One region of the Allobosea sp. Root670 genome, then DNA from elsewhere that is predicted to be linked to it. Evidence: riboswitches for the same ligand, from Rfam matches in the RefSeq annotation. Region 1 holds a riboswitch; the other holds the start of a gene.
What was found. Region 1 has a riboswitch for cobalamin ahead of ASE61_RS17055 (CbtB domain-containing protein). Riboswitches for the same ligand answer to the same signal wherever they lie in the genome.

Region 1 (7,245 bases):
GCCGATGCGTCCGTCGAATTCGGGGAGTGCCACCTGCATGGCGAGATCGGCGGCGGAAAGCCCGCGCGGCGAGGCGTCCCAGGCTTCGCGCGGGCTGCCGACCGGCACGGCTTGCAGGATCGGGCAATCGGCGCCGTCGAGCACGAAATCGGCACCTCCACGCGCGGAAAAGGCGGTGGTGGTGACGATCAGAGCCGGCTTGCGTATTGCGATCAGCGCCGCGAGTTCGGCCGTGGCCGACGGGTCTTTCAGGCTGGTCAGCGCGAGCGGGAGGGGGGCGAGATCGCGGGCGGCGAGGGCGGCGGCGACCGCCTCGCCCATGGCGGTATCGCCGGCCGCGACGCCGGAGCGATATTGCAGGACTGGGACGAGCGGCTTGTCGGCGGAAAGGGCGGCGAGCGCCTCGCGCCAGGGCAGGGGCGTGCCGTTGCGGCTGAGCGCGAAGAAGGAGGGCAGCGTGAGCGGAGCGAGGTCCTGAGCGTCGTGCGACGCGGCCAGGTATCGCCCGGTCTGCTCGAGCAGCCGCCGCATGTTCGCGGCGCCGCCGCCAGCCTGGAAATAGGCCAGCAGTTCGGCTGCGAAACCCGCCGGCACCGTCGCATGCTCGCCGAGGCGCGGGTCGTCGCGCTCGTCGCCGGGCAGGATCGCAAGCGGAATGCCGCGCTCGCGGCAAGCCGCGCCGAGCTGCTCGATGCCGTAGCGCCAGTAATCGAGCCCGCCGAGGCAGCGCACCAGCACGAAGCGGCATTGCGCAGCCGTCTTCTCGATCAGGAAATCGACCGAGAGGGGATGCTTCAGGCGTCGGAGCGGCGCTAGCCGCACCGACAGGTTGCTGTCACCTGCCGCCACCGCCAGCGCCGAGAGGTCGCTGTCGGTGAAGGACAGAACGAGCACATCTCCCGGCGGCAGGGCGAGATCGACGGCGTCCTCGCCGTCGTCGAGCCTGATCTCGCTGGTCGGGAGGAGGTGCATCGGCCGATGTTACGCCCCCGCGAGAGCCGCTTCCACGGCCTTGAGATCGAAGCCCTTGAGCCCGATCACGGTGAGGCGGCCGTCGCGCGGCTCGCTCGCACCCCAGGCCCGGTCGAAATGATGACCGACGCGGCGGCCGACGCCCTGCACGACGAGGCGCATCGGCTTGCCCGGTACGGCTGTGAAGCCCTTGAGCCGCAGCACGCCCTCGGCCTCGGCGGCCTTGGCGACGCGCGCCGTCAGCTCTTCCGGCGACAAGCCGGCCGGCAGCGGCAGGGCAACCGAGTCGAAATCGTCATGGTCGTGATCATGCTCGCCCTCACCATGATGCGAAGGGCGCGCGGCGAGGTCGCTTTCGGCGGCAGCGCCGAGGCCGACGATCAGTGCCGGCTCGACCTTGCCATGGGCGGTCTCGACGATCTTGATCGCCTTCGGCAGGTGTTCGGCGATCTCGGCCTTCACCCGCGCGCGGCCGGCTTCGTCGACGAGATCGCTCTTGTTGAGCAGGATCAGGTCGGCGCAGAGGATCTGGTCCTCGAACACCTCTTCCAGCGGGTTGTCGTGATCGACCGAGGCGTCGGCGGCCTTCTGCGCCGCGACAGCTTCCGGATCATCCGCGAATTGGCCCTCGGCCACCGCCGGGCCATCGACCACGGCGATGACGCCGTCGACGGTAACGCGCGAGCGGATGGCCGGCCAGTTGAAGGCGGTGACGAGCGGCTTCGGCAAGGCGAGGCCGGAGGTCTCGATCAGGATATGCTCGGGTGGGTTGGGCCGGTTCAGCAGCTTCTCAAGCGCCGGCACGAAATCGTCGGCGACGGTGCAGCAGATGCAGCCGTTCGGCAATTCGACGACGTCCTCGTCGCTACAGCCGGCGATGCCGCAGCCCTTCAGGAATTCGCCGTCGAAGCCGAGATCGCCGAATTCGTTGACGAGCACGGCGAGCTTCTTGCCCTGCGCATTCTCGAGGAGATGGCGCACCAGCGTCGTCTTTCCGGCGCCGAGGAAGCCGGTGATGATCGTGCAGGGCGTCTTGCCCAGGTTCGTGGTCTGCGGAGCGTTCATGATGTCATCCTTGCTGGCGCGCCGGCAAAGGCGGCACGCGCGCGACCACGCCCTTGCGGAAGGACTGCGGCCGCTCTTTCCAGGGAACGATGCCGTTGGCGCTGGCGGCATAGGCCTCCGCCGCGCCGACGATCTCGTCGAGATGGGTGTCGGTGTCGAGATCGCCGATCAGATAGGTCCATTTGCCGTCGGCGCTGAGCGCGATGGTGCAGGGCCGCTTGCAGACGCAGAGGCACTCGACGGGCAGCACGGGGATCGTGCTGCCCTTGGCTTTGAGCTGTGCGGCGAGGCGCTCGGCCAGTGCCAGACCCGGCTGGTCGTAACCCTCCGGGAGATCGGCGCGGGCACGGCGGCAGGCCGTGCAGACATGGATCGTGAGGTCACCCTCGGACATTGGTTTGCCTTCAGGCTTCGGCGGCCCGGCGGGTCGCCCGTGGCCAGAGCACGCCGACCATGAAGGCGGTGACGAGCCAGAGTGCGGCCTGGATGCCGAGCGAGAGCGACGCGAAATGGGCGGCGACCTCGGCCGGAACCTTGCTCTCCGGCGCGGCCGGATGCGGGGCGCCGACGACATGCGGCAGCAGGATCAGGACGATCGCCACGAGCTTCAGCCAAGGCTGATCGAAGCGCAGGAACAGGAACAGCCCGACCCCGGTGACGATGGCGGTCCAGAGCCACCAGAGCTGGCGCTGTTCCAGCGCAGCCGAGGCCGCGCCTGGCAGTTCCGGTGCCAGACCCATCGCCGGAGCGAGCCCGAGCGCGAGGAAACCGCAGGCACCCCAGACAAGCGCGCTGCGCTGGTCGATGCCGTCGCCGGCCGCGATCATGCCGGCCAGCAGCAGCGCCGCGAAGCCGATCGCGGTCGCGATCGTCACCGCGCCGGTGAAGAGGGTGCGCTGGAAGCCGTCCTGCGGCTTCCATTCGGCATGGTCGTGGCCGGGGGCGTCGCCGGCCGGGCCATGCGCGAGGATGATCTTCGCCTCGCCGTCGATCGCGGCGAGCGCCGGCGCTTTCAGCGCGAGTGCTGCCTCATAGGTCTCTGCCTTGAGGATCAGCGGGGTGGTGGTGACATGCTGCAGGGCGGCGACGATCAAGCCAGCCAGAAGCCCGGCCAGGATGCTGACCGTGAGAACACGCGTGATCATGGATGCTTTCCCTCAGTGGCAGGGAAAGGCGAGGCCGTGACGGGTGTCGTGCGCGGCGTTGTGGACATTGGTCGAGGCCGCGAAGCCGGTCGTGTAAATCAGCGCGACGCCGATCACGAGCGCGGCTGCAACCGCCTTGACGCGTTCCGAAACGCTGAGTGTGGGGGTGGAAACCGAAACGGTGTTCATATGCGTTCTCCGTGGCCGCCCCGCCGGCAGCCGGTTGGATCTCTGCGGGTTGACGGCAGGTCTCCTGGCTCACGGACTTCGCGTCCCTTGCCGCCTTCCCGGAGCGGGCGCTCCAGTGGCCGATGGCGAAGGACATCCGCTTACAGTTGCGGGGGCAGCCGCGGTCTCGCACCGCGTTCCCTTTTCACCTCCTCGCGGAGGCACCGTCAGCGACGATCATTAGCCTTCGCCGTGCCGCTGTGCAATGCAGGATGGTCTTTTGAACCCTGCTTCCACGATGCCGAACGAAATTTCCCACCTCACCCTCGTCCTCGGCGGTGCCCGCTCCGGCAAGAGCCGCCATGCCGAGGCGCTGATCGAGGCTTGTCGAGCGCCCTGGAGCTATATCGCCACCGCCCAGGCTTATGACGACGAGATGCGCGCGCGCATCGCCGAGCATCGCGCCCGCCGCCCGGCCGGCTGGCAGACGGTCGATGCGCCGCTCGACCTAGCCGAGGCGATCGCCGCCCAGCCGGCGGGCCGGCCGGTTCTGGTCGATTGCCTGACACTCTGGCTGACCAACCTCATCCTTGCGGAGCGCGACACGGCCGCTGCGCGCGAAGTTCTGATCGCCGCTTGCGAGCGCGTTTCCGCCCCGCTCGTCCTGGTCGGCAACGAGGTCGGGCTCGGCATCGTGCCGGAGAACGCGCTCGCCCGCCGCTTCCGCGACGAAGCCGGGCGGCTGCATCAGGCGCTTGCGGCGCGTGCGGCCAGCGTGGTCTTCATGGTCGCCGGATTGCCGATGCGCGTGAAATGATGCGGATTAGATAATGACCAACACCGAAGACGCCGCCCGCCACAAGGCGAAGATGGAGAAGCGCAAGGCGGTACAGGACGCCGAGGTCGCCTCCAAGACGCTCGAGAAGGGGCTGCTGATCGTCAATACCGGCCCCGGCAAGGGCAAATCGACGGCGGCTTTCGGCCTGATCCTGCGGGCGCTCGGCCATGGCTGGCGGATCGGTGTGGTGCAGTTCATCAAGGGTGCCTGGTCGACCGGCGAGCGCAAGGCGCTGGAAGCCTTCGGCGATCAAGTGAGCTGGCACAGCATGGGCGAGGGCTTCACCTGGGAGACGCAGGACAAGGCCCGCGACATCGCCGCCGCCGAGCGCGCCTTCGCCAAGGCGAAGGAGTTGATGGCCGATCCCGACATCAGGCTGCTGGTGCTCGACGAGCTCAACATCGCCCTGCGCTACGACTATCTGCCGCTGGCCGAGGTCGTGACGACGCTGGCGGCCCGCCGGCCGGACCTGCACATCGTCGTCACCGGCCGCAACGCCAAGCCGGAGCTGATCGAGGCTGCCGACCTCGTCACCGAGATGACGCTGGTGAAGCATCATTTTGCCGCCGGCGTGAAGGCGCAGGAGGGGATCGAGTTCTAAAAGCGATATCTCACTGGCTGCCGGCTCTCCGCAACGGAACGAACGCGAGCGGTTCTCATGCGTTCTTGCCCTCGATCATCGTTTTCGGGGGTGGGCCATGAGTGGTTTTCTGTGGGGAGAGCTGGATCTGCTGCTCCGGTTGCTGGCTGGTATGGCTGCCGGCATCGTCGTCGGCTGGGAGCGGACCAACAAGCAGCGGGCGGCTGGGATCCGCACTTTCGGTCTGGTCGGATTGGGCACGGCCGCTGCCGCGACGATCTTCAGCGAACCGCAGGAGGCTGACGCCGCCAGCCGCGTCGTCCAGGGCTTGCTGACCGGGATCGGTTTCCTGGGTGCGGGCGTCATCGTCCTGCGCCGGGGCGATTCGACGCCGACGGGCCTGACCACGGCCGCGGCGATATGGGTCACCGCCGCGCTCGGTTGCGCCGCCGGGCTCGGCGATTATGCCATCGTGGCGTCGGCAACGCTGCTCGCGCTCGTCCTGCTCGCCATCGATCATTCGGTTGAGCGCTGGGCCGGCCGCGGCGAGGCAGCCGGAACCGGCGAGGCGCCGCCTTCCTGAGTGCTGGGCTGACTCGAATCCCGACATCAGGACTCGCCGGAGCATGCCGTCGGCGACCTGAGCCTCCGGTTGCTCTGCGCTGCTGCTGGCCCCCGACTGCCGCCCTTGACGGCGGTTAGCTATCTCTTCAAATTGAATCCGAATTCAAATTCAATATCGGGACCGTGTATGGCCGGTATCGCACCGAAACAACCGCGCAAGGCTGGAAAGCGGGAAGCCATCCTCGCCGCTGCGCGCGGAATCGTCTCGGAGGTCGGCTTCCACGAGACGTCGATCGCCGCGGTGGCCTCGGCCAGTGGTGTCTCGACCGGCAGCGTCTATTCCTATTTCGCCTCCAAAGCCGAATTGATGGCCGAGATCGTTGCGGCCGTATCCTCGCGCGAGCTTGCCGTGCTGCGTGAGATCGCATCGAACGACGCGCCTGTCTCCGAACGCCTGACCGCCGCCGTCGAGGCCTTCGCCCGGCGCGCCTTCGCCAATCGCCGCCTTGCCTGGTCGATGATCGCCGAGCCCGCCGATCCGGCCGTCGATGCGACGCGGCTCGACTACCGGCGCGAGATCGCCGGCATTTTTCGCGCGCTCGTCGTCGAGGGCGAAGGGCAGGGCGCCTTTCGGCCCGTCGATCCCGATGCCGCCGCCGCGATGATCGTCGGCGGCTTCATGGAGGCGCTGATAGGTCCGCTCTCGCCGGACCGTCCGATCACGCCCGAGCGCGGTCGCGAGATCGCTGCGGCTCTCGCCGATCTCTCCCTCGCCGCATTGATCTCCCGTGAAGGACAGGCCGCATGACCACGCTCGATGCTTACGGCTACGACACGCATGAGGTGCTGAATCAGGCCCCGGCGCTGGCGGATTACGACGCCTTCGCCGCCGATCCGGCGCTCGGGCCGATCCTCGACGCCTTCGGCGCCGGCTGGTTCCGCGAGCAGGCGAGCGTAGTCGGCGGTCATGTCGGCTCGCAAGCGGTGCAGGATCTGGCGCGGCAGGCCAATCGCAGCCTGCCGGATTTGCGCACGTATGACCGCTGGGGTCGGCGCGTCGACCAGATCGAGTTCCATCCCGCCTGGCACGAATTGATGGAGCTCGCGATGCGCGACGAGTTCCATTCGCTGTGCTGGACCAAGCCACGAGCCGGCGCACAGGCGGCGCGGGCGGCGGTCTCCTATCTCTGGAACCAGGGCGAGAACGGCATTTGCTGCCCGCTCGGCATGACCTATTCGGCGATCCCCGTCCTGCAGCGCGATCCCGCGCGCTGGGCCGAGTTCGGTCGTTTGATCACCTCCTCCGATTACGACGGCCGCCCCTTGCCGGCTGCGCAGAAGCGGGGTGGTACGGTCGGCATGGCGATGACCGAGAAGCAGGGCGGCTCGGACCTGCGCCAGACCCAGACGGTGGCGACCCGCAATGCCGACGGCACCTATTCGCTGACCGGCCATAAGTGGTTCTTCTCCGTTCCGCATTCCGACGTCTTCCTGACGCTGGCGCGCACGGAAGAGGGCGTCTCCTGCTTCGTTGTGCCGGGCTGGCTGCCGGACGGGTCGCGCAATCGCCTGCAGATCCAGCGGCTCAAGGACAAGTGCGGCAACAAGTCGAACGCTTCCTCCGAGGTCGAATTCCGCGGCGTGATCGCCCATCTCATCGGCGAGCCCGGCCATGGCATCCGCGCCGGGCTGGAGATGAATCACTATACGCGGCTCGATTTCGCCATCGGCTCGGCCGGTTTGATGCGTCATGCGGTGGCGCAGGCCGCGCATCACACGGCGCACCGCCGCGCCTTCCAGAAGGCGCTGATCGACCAGCCGATCATGGCGAATGTCATTGCCGACCTCGCGCTCGAAGCGGAGGCTTCTGCCTGGCTCGCCTTCCGCTTCGTCCATGCGCTCGACCGCGAGGG
Region 2 (7,245 bases), on a different contig from region 1:
CGACGGCATCCCCTTCACCGTCGTGCTGGTCTCGCTCTTCGCGATCGGCGAGACGCTCTATGTCGCGAGCCGCAGCGGCGCTGCGCCGGCCGCGATCAACCCGCTCTCCGGCGGCAGCTGGATGACGAAGCAGGACTGGAAGCGCTCCTGGAAGCCCTGGCTGCGCGGCAGCGTCATCGGCTTTCCGATCGGTGCGCTGCCGGCGGGCGGCACGGAAATCCCGACCTTCCTCTCCTATGCGCTGGAGCGCCGCCTGACCCCGCATCCGGAGGAGTTCGGTCAGGGCGCGATCGAAGGCGTCGCCGGGCCGGAGGCCGCCAATAATGCGGCCGCGGCCGGCATCCTCGTGCCGCTCCTGACGCTCGGCCTACCCTCCACCGCGACGGCTGCCGTGCTGCTCGCTGCCTTCCAGAATTACGGGCTTCAGCCCGGCCCGCTGCTGTTCGCCACCAACCCGGACCTGCTCTGGGGCCTGATCGCCTCGCTCTATATCGGCAACGTCATCCTGCTGATCCTGAACCTGCCGCTGGTCGGCATCTGGGTCCGGCTGCTGCTGATCCCCCGGCAATACATCTATGGCGGCATCGTCGTCTTCGCGATGGTCGGCGTCTGGGGCCTGTCGACCTCCTGGATGGACCTGGCGTTGATGTGCGGCCTCGGCCTCGTCGGCTATGTCGCGCGCGTGCATGATTTCCCGATCGCGCCGGCCCTGATCGGGCTGATCCTCGGCCCACAGGCGGAAATCCAGCTCCGGCGTGCGCTCGCCGTCAGCCAGAACGACTGGAGCGTGCTGGTCGGCACGCCGATCGCGGCGACATTGCTTGCGGTCGCAGCGCTGGTGCTGATCCTACCGCCCGTGCTCGCGCGCCTGCGCCGACGCGCCAGTGCAGAAGAAGAGCCGGCGACCTCTGCGGGCGGAGCAGGTTAGCGCCTCGCTCCGGTCCGGCGCTTGCCCGGTTTGGTGCCGACATTCGCGGCCAGCGCGGCTTGCAGCGCCATGCGGGCGGCACGGATATGGCGCCGCATCAGGATTTCCGCGAGTTCGCCGTCGCGATGACTGATCGCTTCGGTGATCCGCATATGCTCGCCCCAGGCCTCGCGACCGCGTCCCGGCACGGTGGAGTGCAGGCGCCGGCACAGGCGCAGCCGCGGATAGAACTGCTCGCAGAGCAGTTCGGCGAGGATCGGGTTGCCGCTGCCCTTGGCGATCCGGCGGTGAAAATCCGCCTCGGGCTCGTCCTGGAGATAGGCGCCCATCGGATTGCGCTCGATATCGCCGCGATGGCCCCTCACCAGCGCGTCCAGCGCCGCGATCTCGGCCTCGCTCATGCTCTCGGCCGCGAGGCGGGCGGCCATGCCCTCTGTCGCCTCGCGCACGTCGAGCAGGGCGAGGAACTCGGCGGCGCTCGGCTCGGCGACGCGCGCGCCCTGGTTGGCGACATAGGTGACGAGCCCGCGTTCCTGCAGCCGCCGGATGGCTTCGCGGACCGGTGCGCGGCTGACTCCGAAGCGGCGGGCGATGGCCGGTTCGCTCAGTTTCTCGCCGGGCGCGATCTCCCCGGAAATGATGGCCGAGGAGAGATCGTCGTAGAGTTTTACGGTGACGCCCACGCTCGCGGGGGGCGGTGTCTCGGCCAGCATCGAGCGGGTGCCTATCTGCTTCTGATCACGGCAGCATAGAGCATTTCCGTTTCCGATGGGTACCGGAGGTGCCGGCGAATTCGGTGGTCATGCGCGGCCTTCATCGAAGGTTGCCGTATTCCATCAACCCTGAATTCGGTTGATTGCATGACCTGTCTGCGCAGAATGCTCATGCGCCGCGGCTCCGATGTCCGGACCTTCGCGCGTCGCCTCGCTCGCGCCGAGGGTGGCTGGCGCGTCGTGGCGACGGAGGCCGGAAACCGATGGGCAAGGGCGACGACGATCTGAATGACTATGCCTCGCCGGCCTGCCTGCTGCATGAGGTCGATCCGGCCTATTCCGGGCTGACGCCGCCGTCGCGAAATGTCGGGCAGAACCTGCCCGAGCCGAGCCTGATGGAATGGCGGCGGTCCGAGCGAGCGCGCATGATTGCAGCCCGCCTGGCGATGTCGGCGCGCACGCGAAACGCGCTTGCGCGTCGGATCGCCGGCCATCTCGACGCGCTGATCGGCGATCCCGCCGGCGTCCTCGTCAGCGGCTACTGGCCGTTCCGCGGCGAGCCGGATCTGCGCGACTGGTTCCGCGATCTGCGCGAGCGCCGCGGTCTGGCCGCCTTGCCGGTCGTGGTCGAGCGCGGCAAGCCCCTGCTGTTCCGGCTCTGGCGCAAGGGCGAGAAGCTGGAGCGCGGCGTCTGGAACATCCCCGTGCCGGCAGCGGGCGATCCGGTCTTTCCGCGGATCGTCATCGCGCCCCTGGTCGGCTTCGACGCGCAGGGCTACCGGCTGGGCTATGGCGGCGGCTTCTTCGACCGCACGCTCGCCGCCCTGCCGTCCTCCACGATCGCGGTCGGGATCGGCTACGAGATGGCGGAGATGCCGACGATCCGCCCGCATGGTTTCGACATCCCGATGCACCATATCGTGACGGAAAACGGCATCAGGTCCCACGGCGGAAAGCGGGATCGAGAGCCTCCGTTTGACGCCGGCCCGATCTCCCCATAAGCCTGAGCGCGACGGTTCCCTCACGGGATCAAAAGGGAACGCGGTGCGGGTGGCGAGCCACCCCATGCCGCGGCTGCCCCCGCAACTGTAAGCGGCGAGCCTTTCGCCATACGCCACTGGGGCCTCGGACCTGGGAAGGCGGCGAAAGGCAACGACCCGCGAGCCAGGAGACCTGCCGTCAGCCGTGGTCACACGCGGACACGTTCGGCCGGGGTGCGCCGATCGCTGATTCGACCGTTCGCCGTCTTTCGCACGGCAGATGGGAGATCGCGTTCGCGGTGACGTGCCACTGACGTCAACGCCCGAGGTCTCCATCGTGAACGTCTTCCTTCCGGCCGCCGGACGCGGCCGCCTGCTGCTCTCCGTGTCCTGTCTGACCATTGCCGGCGCTGCAGCCCCGGCTTTCGCCCAGAACGCTCCCGCCACGATGGCGCTCGACGAGATCGTCGTAAGCGCCACGGGAACGCCGACGCCTGCCCGCGAAGTCGCGAGCGCCGTCACCGTCATCACCGCCAGGGATATCGAACAGCAGCAGCGCCGCACCTTGCCGCAGGCGCTCGCCGCCGTGCCCGGCCTCAACATCGTGCAGACCGGCGGGCCGGGCGGCCTGACCTCGGTTTTCATGCGCGGCACCAACTCGAACCACGTCAAGGTGCTGATCGACGGCATCGAGGCCAACGACCCTTCAGCCCCGAACCGCTCTTTCGATTTCGGCTCGATGCTGACCGAGGATATCGAGCGCATCGAGGTTTTGCGCGGTCCCCAGAGCGGCCTCTATGGCGCGAATGCGCTGGGCGGCGTGATCTCCGTCACCACGAAGCGCGGCGAGGGACCACCGAAGATGACGGCGCGCGTCGAAGGCGGCTCGCACGGCAGCTTCAACCAGTCCCTCGGCTTCGGCGGCGGTGATGCGCGCTTCAACTATGCCTTCAATGCCAGCCATTTCCGCGCCGACGGAACCGAGGTGACGCCGCCGAACCTCGTGCCGCCCGGCCGCCGGATCAACCCGAACATCTTCGACAATTACAGCTATTCAGGACGCCTCGGCTTTGCGCTCACCGACACGCTGACGCTGAACTGGGTTGGCCGCTATCAGGACGGCCAGTTGCGCTATACCGGCGACACCGGCTTCCCGAGCAAGCCCTCGCCCTATCGTTCCCTGCAGAACTACGCGCAGGCCTTTACCCGTGGCGAGGTGGTCTGGGACCCGTTTGGCGGGCGATTCGTCAACACCTTCGGCGTGTCCTATTCGCGGCAGGACAGGGGGACGCGCACGGCTTCCGCGATGACGGGGCTGCTCGGCCTGCCCAATCAGAGCCTCGGCGAGCGCACCAAGCTCGACTGGCGCGGCAATCTCCAGATCATCAAGGGCCACAACCTGATCATGGGTCTGCAATATGAGCGCGAGCGTCTGGACACGACGAGCCTCATCGCCTCGAACGGCAACAAGGCCGCCTGGCTCGAATACCAGGGCAATATCGAGGATCGCTATTTCCTGGCGGCCAATATCCGCCGCGACCATGACGACAGCTATGGCGGCCATACGACGTACCGCATCGCGCCGGCCGTCATCATTCCCGGCACGGAAACCAAGCTGAAGGCGAGCTACGGCACCGGCTTCAAGGCGCCGACGCTGAGCGAGCTCTTCATCGATTACCGCCCCGGCTACAACTTCTTCGGCAATCCGAACCTGAAGCCGGAGGAAAGCCGCGGCTGGGATATCGGCTTCGAGCAGCCGCTCTTCGACAAGCGCCTGCAATTCGGCGCTACCTGGTTCCAGAACGATATCGAGAACCTGATCGTCACCAATGTCAGGCGCGATTCCTACGCCAATATTGGCAAGGCGAAGACGAAGGGCGTCGAGGCCTTCGCCGCGCTGGAAATCTCGCCCCAGTTCCGCATCCGCGCCGACTACACCTTCACCCTCGCCAAGGATGAGATCGCCCGGCAGGAACTGCTGCGCCGGCCGCGCCACAAGGCGAGCGCGACCGCGACCTGGACGCCGACCGACAGGCTCAGCCTCTCGGCGACGCTGATCCATATCGGCTCCTGGGTCGACGGCAACCGCGACTTCTCGGTCCCGCGCATGCGCGCGAAGGGGGCGACGCTGGTCAACCTCGCCGCTGAGTACAAGGCGACCGACAAGGTGACGGTGTTCGGGCGGGTCGATAACCTCTTCGACAAGCGTTGGGAGAATCCGGTCGGCTTCCTCGTGCCGGGCCTCGGCGTCTTCGGCGGTATCAAGGTGGCCATCGGCGGATGAACCGGCCTCTCGTCCTGCGTCGTCTATGCGGCGTGTGCCTCTCCATCGCGCTCTCGGGCGCGGTGGTATCGGCCGCATCTGCGGTCGAGCGCCCGGCCCGCATCGTCTCGCTCAATATGTGCACGGACGAGCTCGTCCTGCGCCTTGCCGATCCCGAGCGCATCGCCTCGGTGACATGGCTGTCGCAGGACCCGCGCAACGCCAACATGGCGGACGCCGCCCGCCTGATACCGGCCAATCACGGGCTTGCCGAGGAAGTCCTGGGTTTCCGCCCTGATCTCGTCGTCGCCGGCGCCTATACGTCGCGCGCTACGGTTTCGCTGCTCGGGCGGGTCGGCATCGCCGCGCGGGAATTCGGCGTTCCCCGCAATCTCGCGGAGATGAAGGCGCAGATCACCGAGATGGCCGATGTTCTCGGCGAGCCCGCCCGCGGGCAAGCCTTGCTCGCCGAGATCGAGCGGCGCCTCGAAGCTCTGGCCGCCCGTCGCGTCGACAGGCCGTTGCGGGCGATCGTGCTCCGTCCCAGCGGCTTCACGGTCGGCCGCGGCTCGCTCGTCGACGAGATTCTGACCCGCGCCGGCCTCGTCAACATCGCGGCCGAGCTGGGCGTCGAGAGCTATGGCCAGATCGCGCTCGAAACCGTGGCGCTGGGCGGTGCCGAAATCCTGATCCTGAACGAGACGCCGGACGGCCCGCCGTCTCTGGCGCACGAGATCCTGCACCATCCGGTGATCGACCGGCTTGGCGACCGGCTGAAGCTCGTCGCCCTGCCGTCGCGGCTCTGGACCTGCGCCGGCCCGAGCGTGCTCGACGCGATCGAATTGCTGGTGCGTGCCGTGGAGGAGAAGCCATGACGCCGGACGCTTCACCCGGCATCAGGCCGGCGCCGCTGCTGGGATTGCTTGCCCTCGCCACTCTGGCGATGACCGCGATCTCCATGGCCGTCGGCTATGCACCATTGGCGCTCGGCCCGGCGGTGACGGACCTTCTCGCGGGGCAAAAGAGCCTGCCGGCGCTCGTGCTCTATGAACTGCGTCTGCCGCGCGCCCTGCTCGGCGCCCTCGTCGGTTTCAGCCTCGGCATGGCCGGCGCGGCGATGCAGGGATTGTTGCGCAATCCGCTGGCCGAGCCGGGCGTGATCGGCATCTCCAGTGCGGCGGCCTTCGGTGCCGTCCTCGTCTTCTATAGCGGGCTCTCCGCCAGCCTTGCGCTCGCTCTGCCGCTCGGAGGGATCGCGGGCGCGCTGCTGGCAACCGTGATCCTCTTCATCCTGCTCGGCCGTGGCGCCAGCACGACCACGCTGATCCTCGCCGGCGTGGCGCTCAACAGCTTCGCTGGCGCGGCGACGGCGCTCGCGCTCAATCTCGCACCGAACCCTTATGCAGCGCTGGAGATCGTGTTCTGGCTGATGGGCTCGCTGGCCGACCGGAGCATGAACCATGTCGCCCTCGTCCTGCCCCTGATGTTGCTCGGCTGGGCCCTGATCGTCTCGACGGCGCCCGCCCTCGATGCGCTCAGCCTCGGCGAGGATACGGCCGCGAGCCTCGGCTTCGACCTTGCCTGGCTGCGCGCGCGCTTGATCGGGGGCGCGGCTCTCGCCGTCGGCAGCGCTGTCGCCGTGACGGGCGCGATCGGCTTCGTCGGCCTCGTCGTGCCGCATCTATTGCGCCCGCTGGTCGGGCACCGGCCGGGCCGATTGCTCATCGCCAGCGGTTTCGGTGGCGCCATTCTCGTGCTGGCGGCCGATATCGGCGTCCGGCTCATGCCGGTCCGACCGGAACTCAAGCTCGGCGTGGTCACCGCGTTGATCGGTGCGCCCTTCCTCTTCGCTTTGGTGCAGCGCCTGCGCCGGGAGGCCTTGTGATGGCGATCACGGCTTCCGGCATCACGGTTTCGCTCGGCGGCAAGCCGATCCTGCACGAGGTCGATGCCCAAGTCCGGCCGGGCGAGGTGCTCGGCCTGATCGGTCCCAACGGTGCCGGCAAGACGACCTTGCTGCGGGTGCTGGCCACACTGCTCACGCCGGACTGTGGCAGCGTCGATTACGACGGCGCCTCGGCGCGCGCGCTGGGGCGAGCGGCACTGGCGCGCCGCATCGCTTTTCTGGCCCAAGGCGGTGAGGCGCCGGGGGCGCTCTCCGTCGAGGCTTTGGTCGGGCTCGGCCGCTTGCCGCATCGCCGCCCCTTCGCCGACTCGGGGGATGCGGATCGACAGGCGATCGCGCGGGCATTGGCGCTTTGCGACGTCACCGGCTTTGCCGGTCGCGCTGTCGGCACGCTCTCGGGCGGGGAGCGTCGTCGCGTCCTGCTGGCGCGGCGCTCGCGGTGGAGGCGCCTTATC

Region 2: linked by a shared signal. The riboswitch ahead of ASE61_RS08300 (TonB-dependent receptor plug domain-containing protein) and the one ahead of ASE61_RS17055 (CbtB domain-containing protein) in region 1 are both predicted to bind cobalamin.

What each region holds. Positions count from the first base shown of each region.
Region 1 covers NZ_LMJU01000016.1:363,475-370,719, reverse strand. The annotation lists gene cobN (cobaltochelatase subunit CobN) at 1-972, opposite strand, end outside; gene cobW (cobalamin biosynthesis protein CobW) at 982-2,037, opposite strand; gene ASE61_RS17065 (DUF1636 family protein) at 2,042-2,431, opposite strand; gene ASE61_RS17060 (CbtA family protein) at 2,442-3,182, opposite strand; gene ASE61_RS17055 (CbtB domain-containing protein) at 3,195-3,371, opposite strand; cobalamin riboswitch at 3,408-3,594, opposite strand; gene cobU (bifunctional adenosylcobinamide kinase/adenosylcobinamide-phosphate guanylyltransferase) at 3,649-4,167, shown strand; gene cobO (cob(I)yrinic acid a,c-diamide adenosyltransferase) at 4,181-4,789, shown strand; gene ASE61_RS17040 (MgtC/SapB family protein) at 4,887-5,351, shown strand; gene ASE61_RS17035 (TetR/AcrR family transcriptional regulator) at 5,520-6,140, shown strand; gene ASE61_RS17030 (acyl-CoA dehydrogenase family protein) at 6,137-7,245, shown strand, end outside.
Region 2 covers NZ_LMJU01000005.1:30,300-37,544, forward strand. The annotation lists gene ASE61_RS08285 (tripartite tricarboxylate transporter permease) at 1-928, shown strand, start outside; gene ASE61_RS08290 (GntR family transcriptional regulator) at 925-1,641, opposite strand; gene ASE61_RS08295 (5-formyltetrahydrofolate cyclo-ligase) at 1,905-2,642, shown strand; cobalamin riboswitch at 2,638-2,837, shown strand; gene ASE61_RS08300 (TonB-dependent receptor plug domain-containing protein) at 2,959-4,905, shown strand; gene ASE61_RS08305 (ABC transporter substrate-binding protein) at 4,902-5,759, shown strand; gene ASE61_RS08310 (FecCD family ABC transporter permease) at 5,756-6,769, shown strand; partial or broken gene ASE61_RS08315 (ATP-binding cassette domain-containing protein) at 6,841-7,245, shown strand, end outside.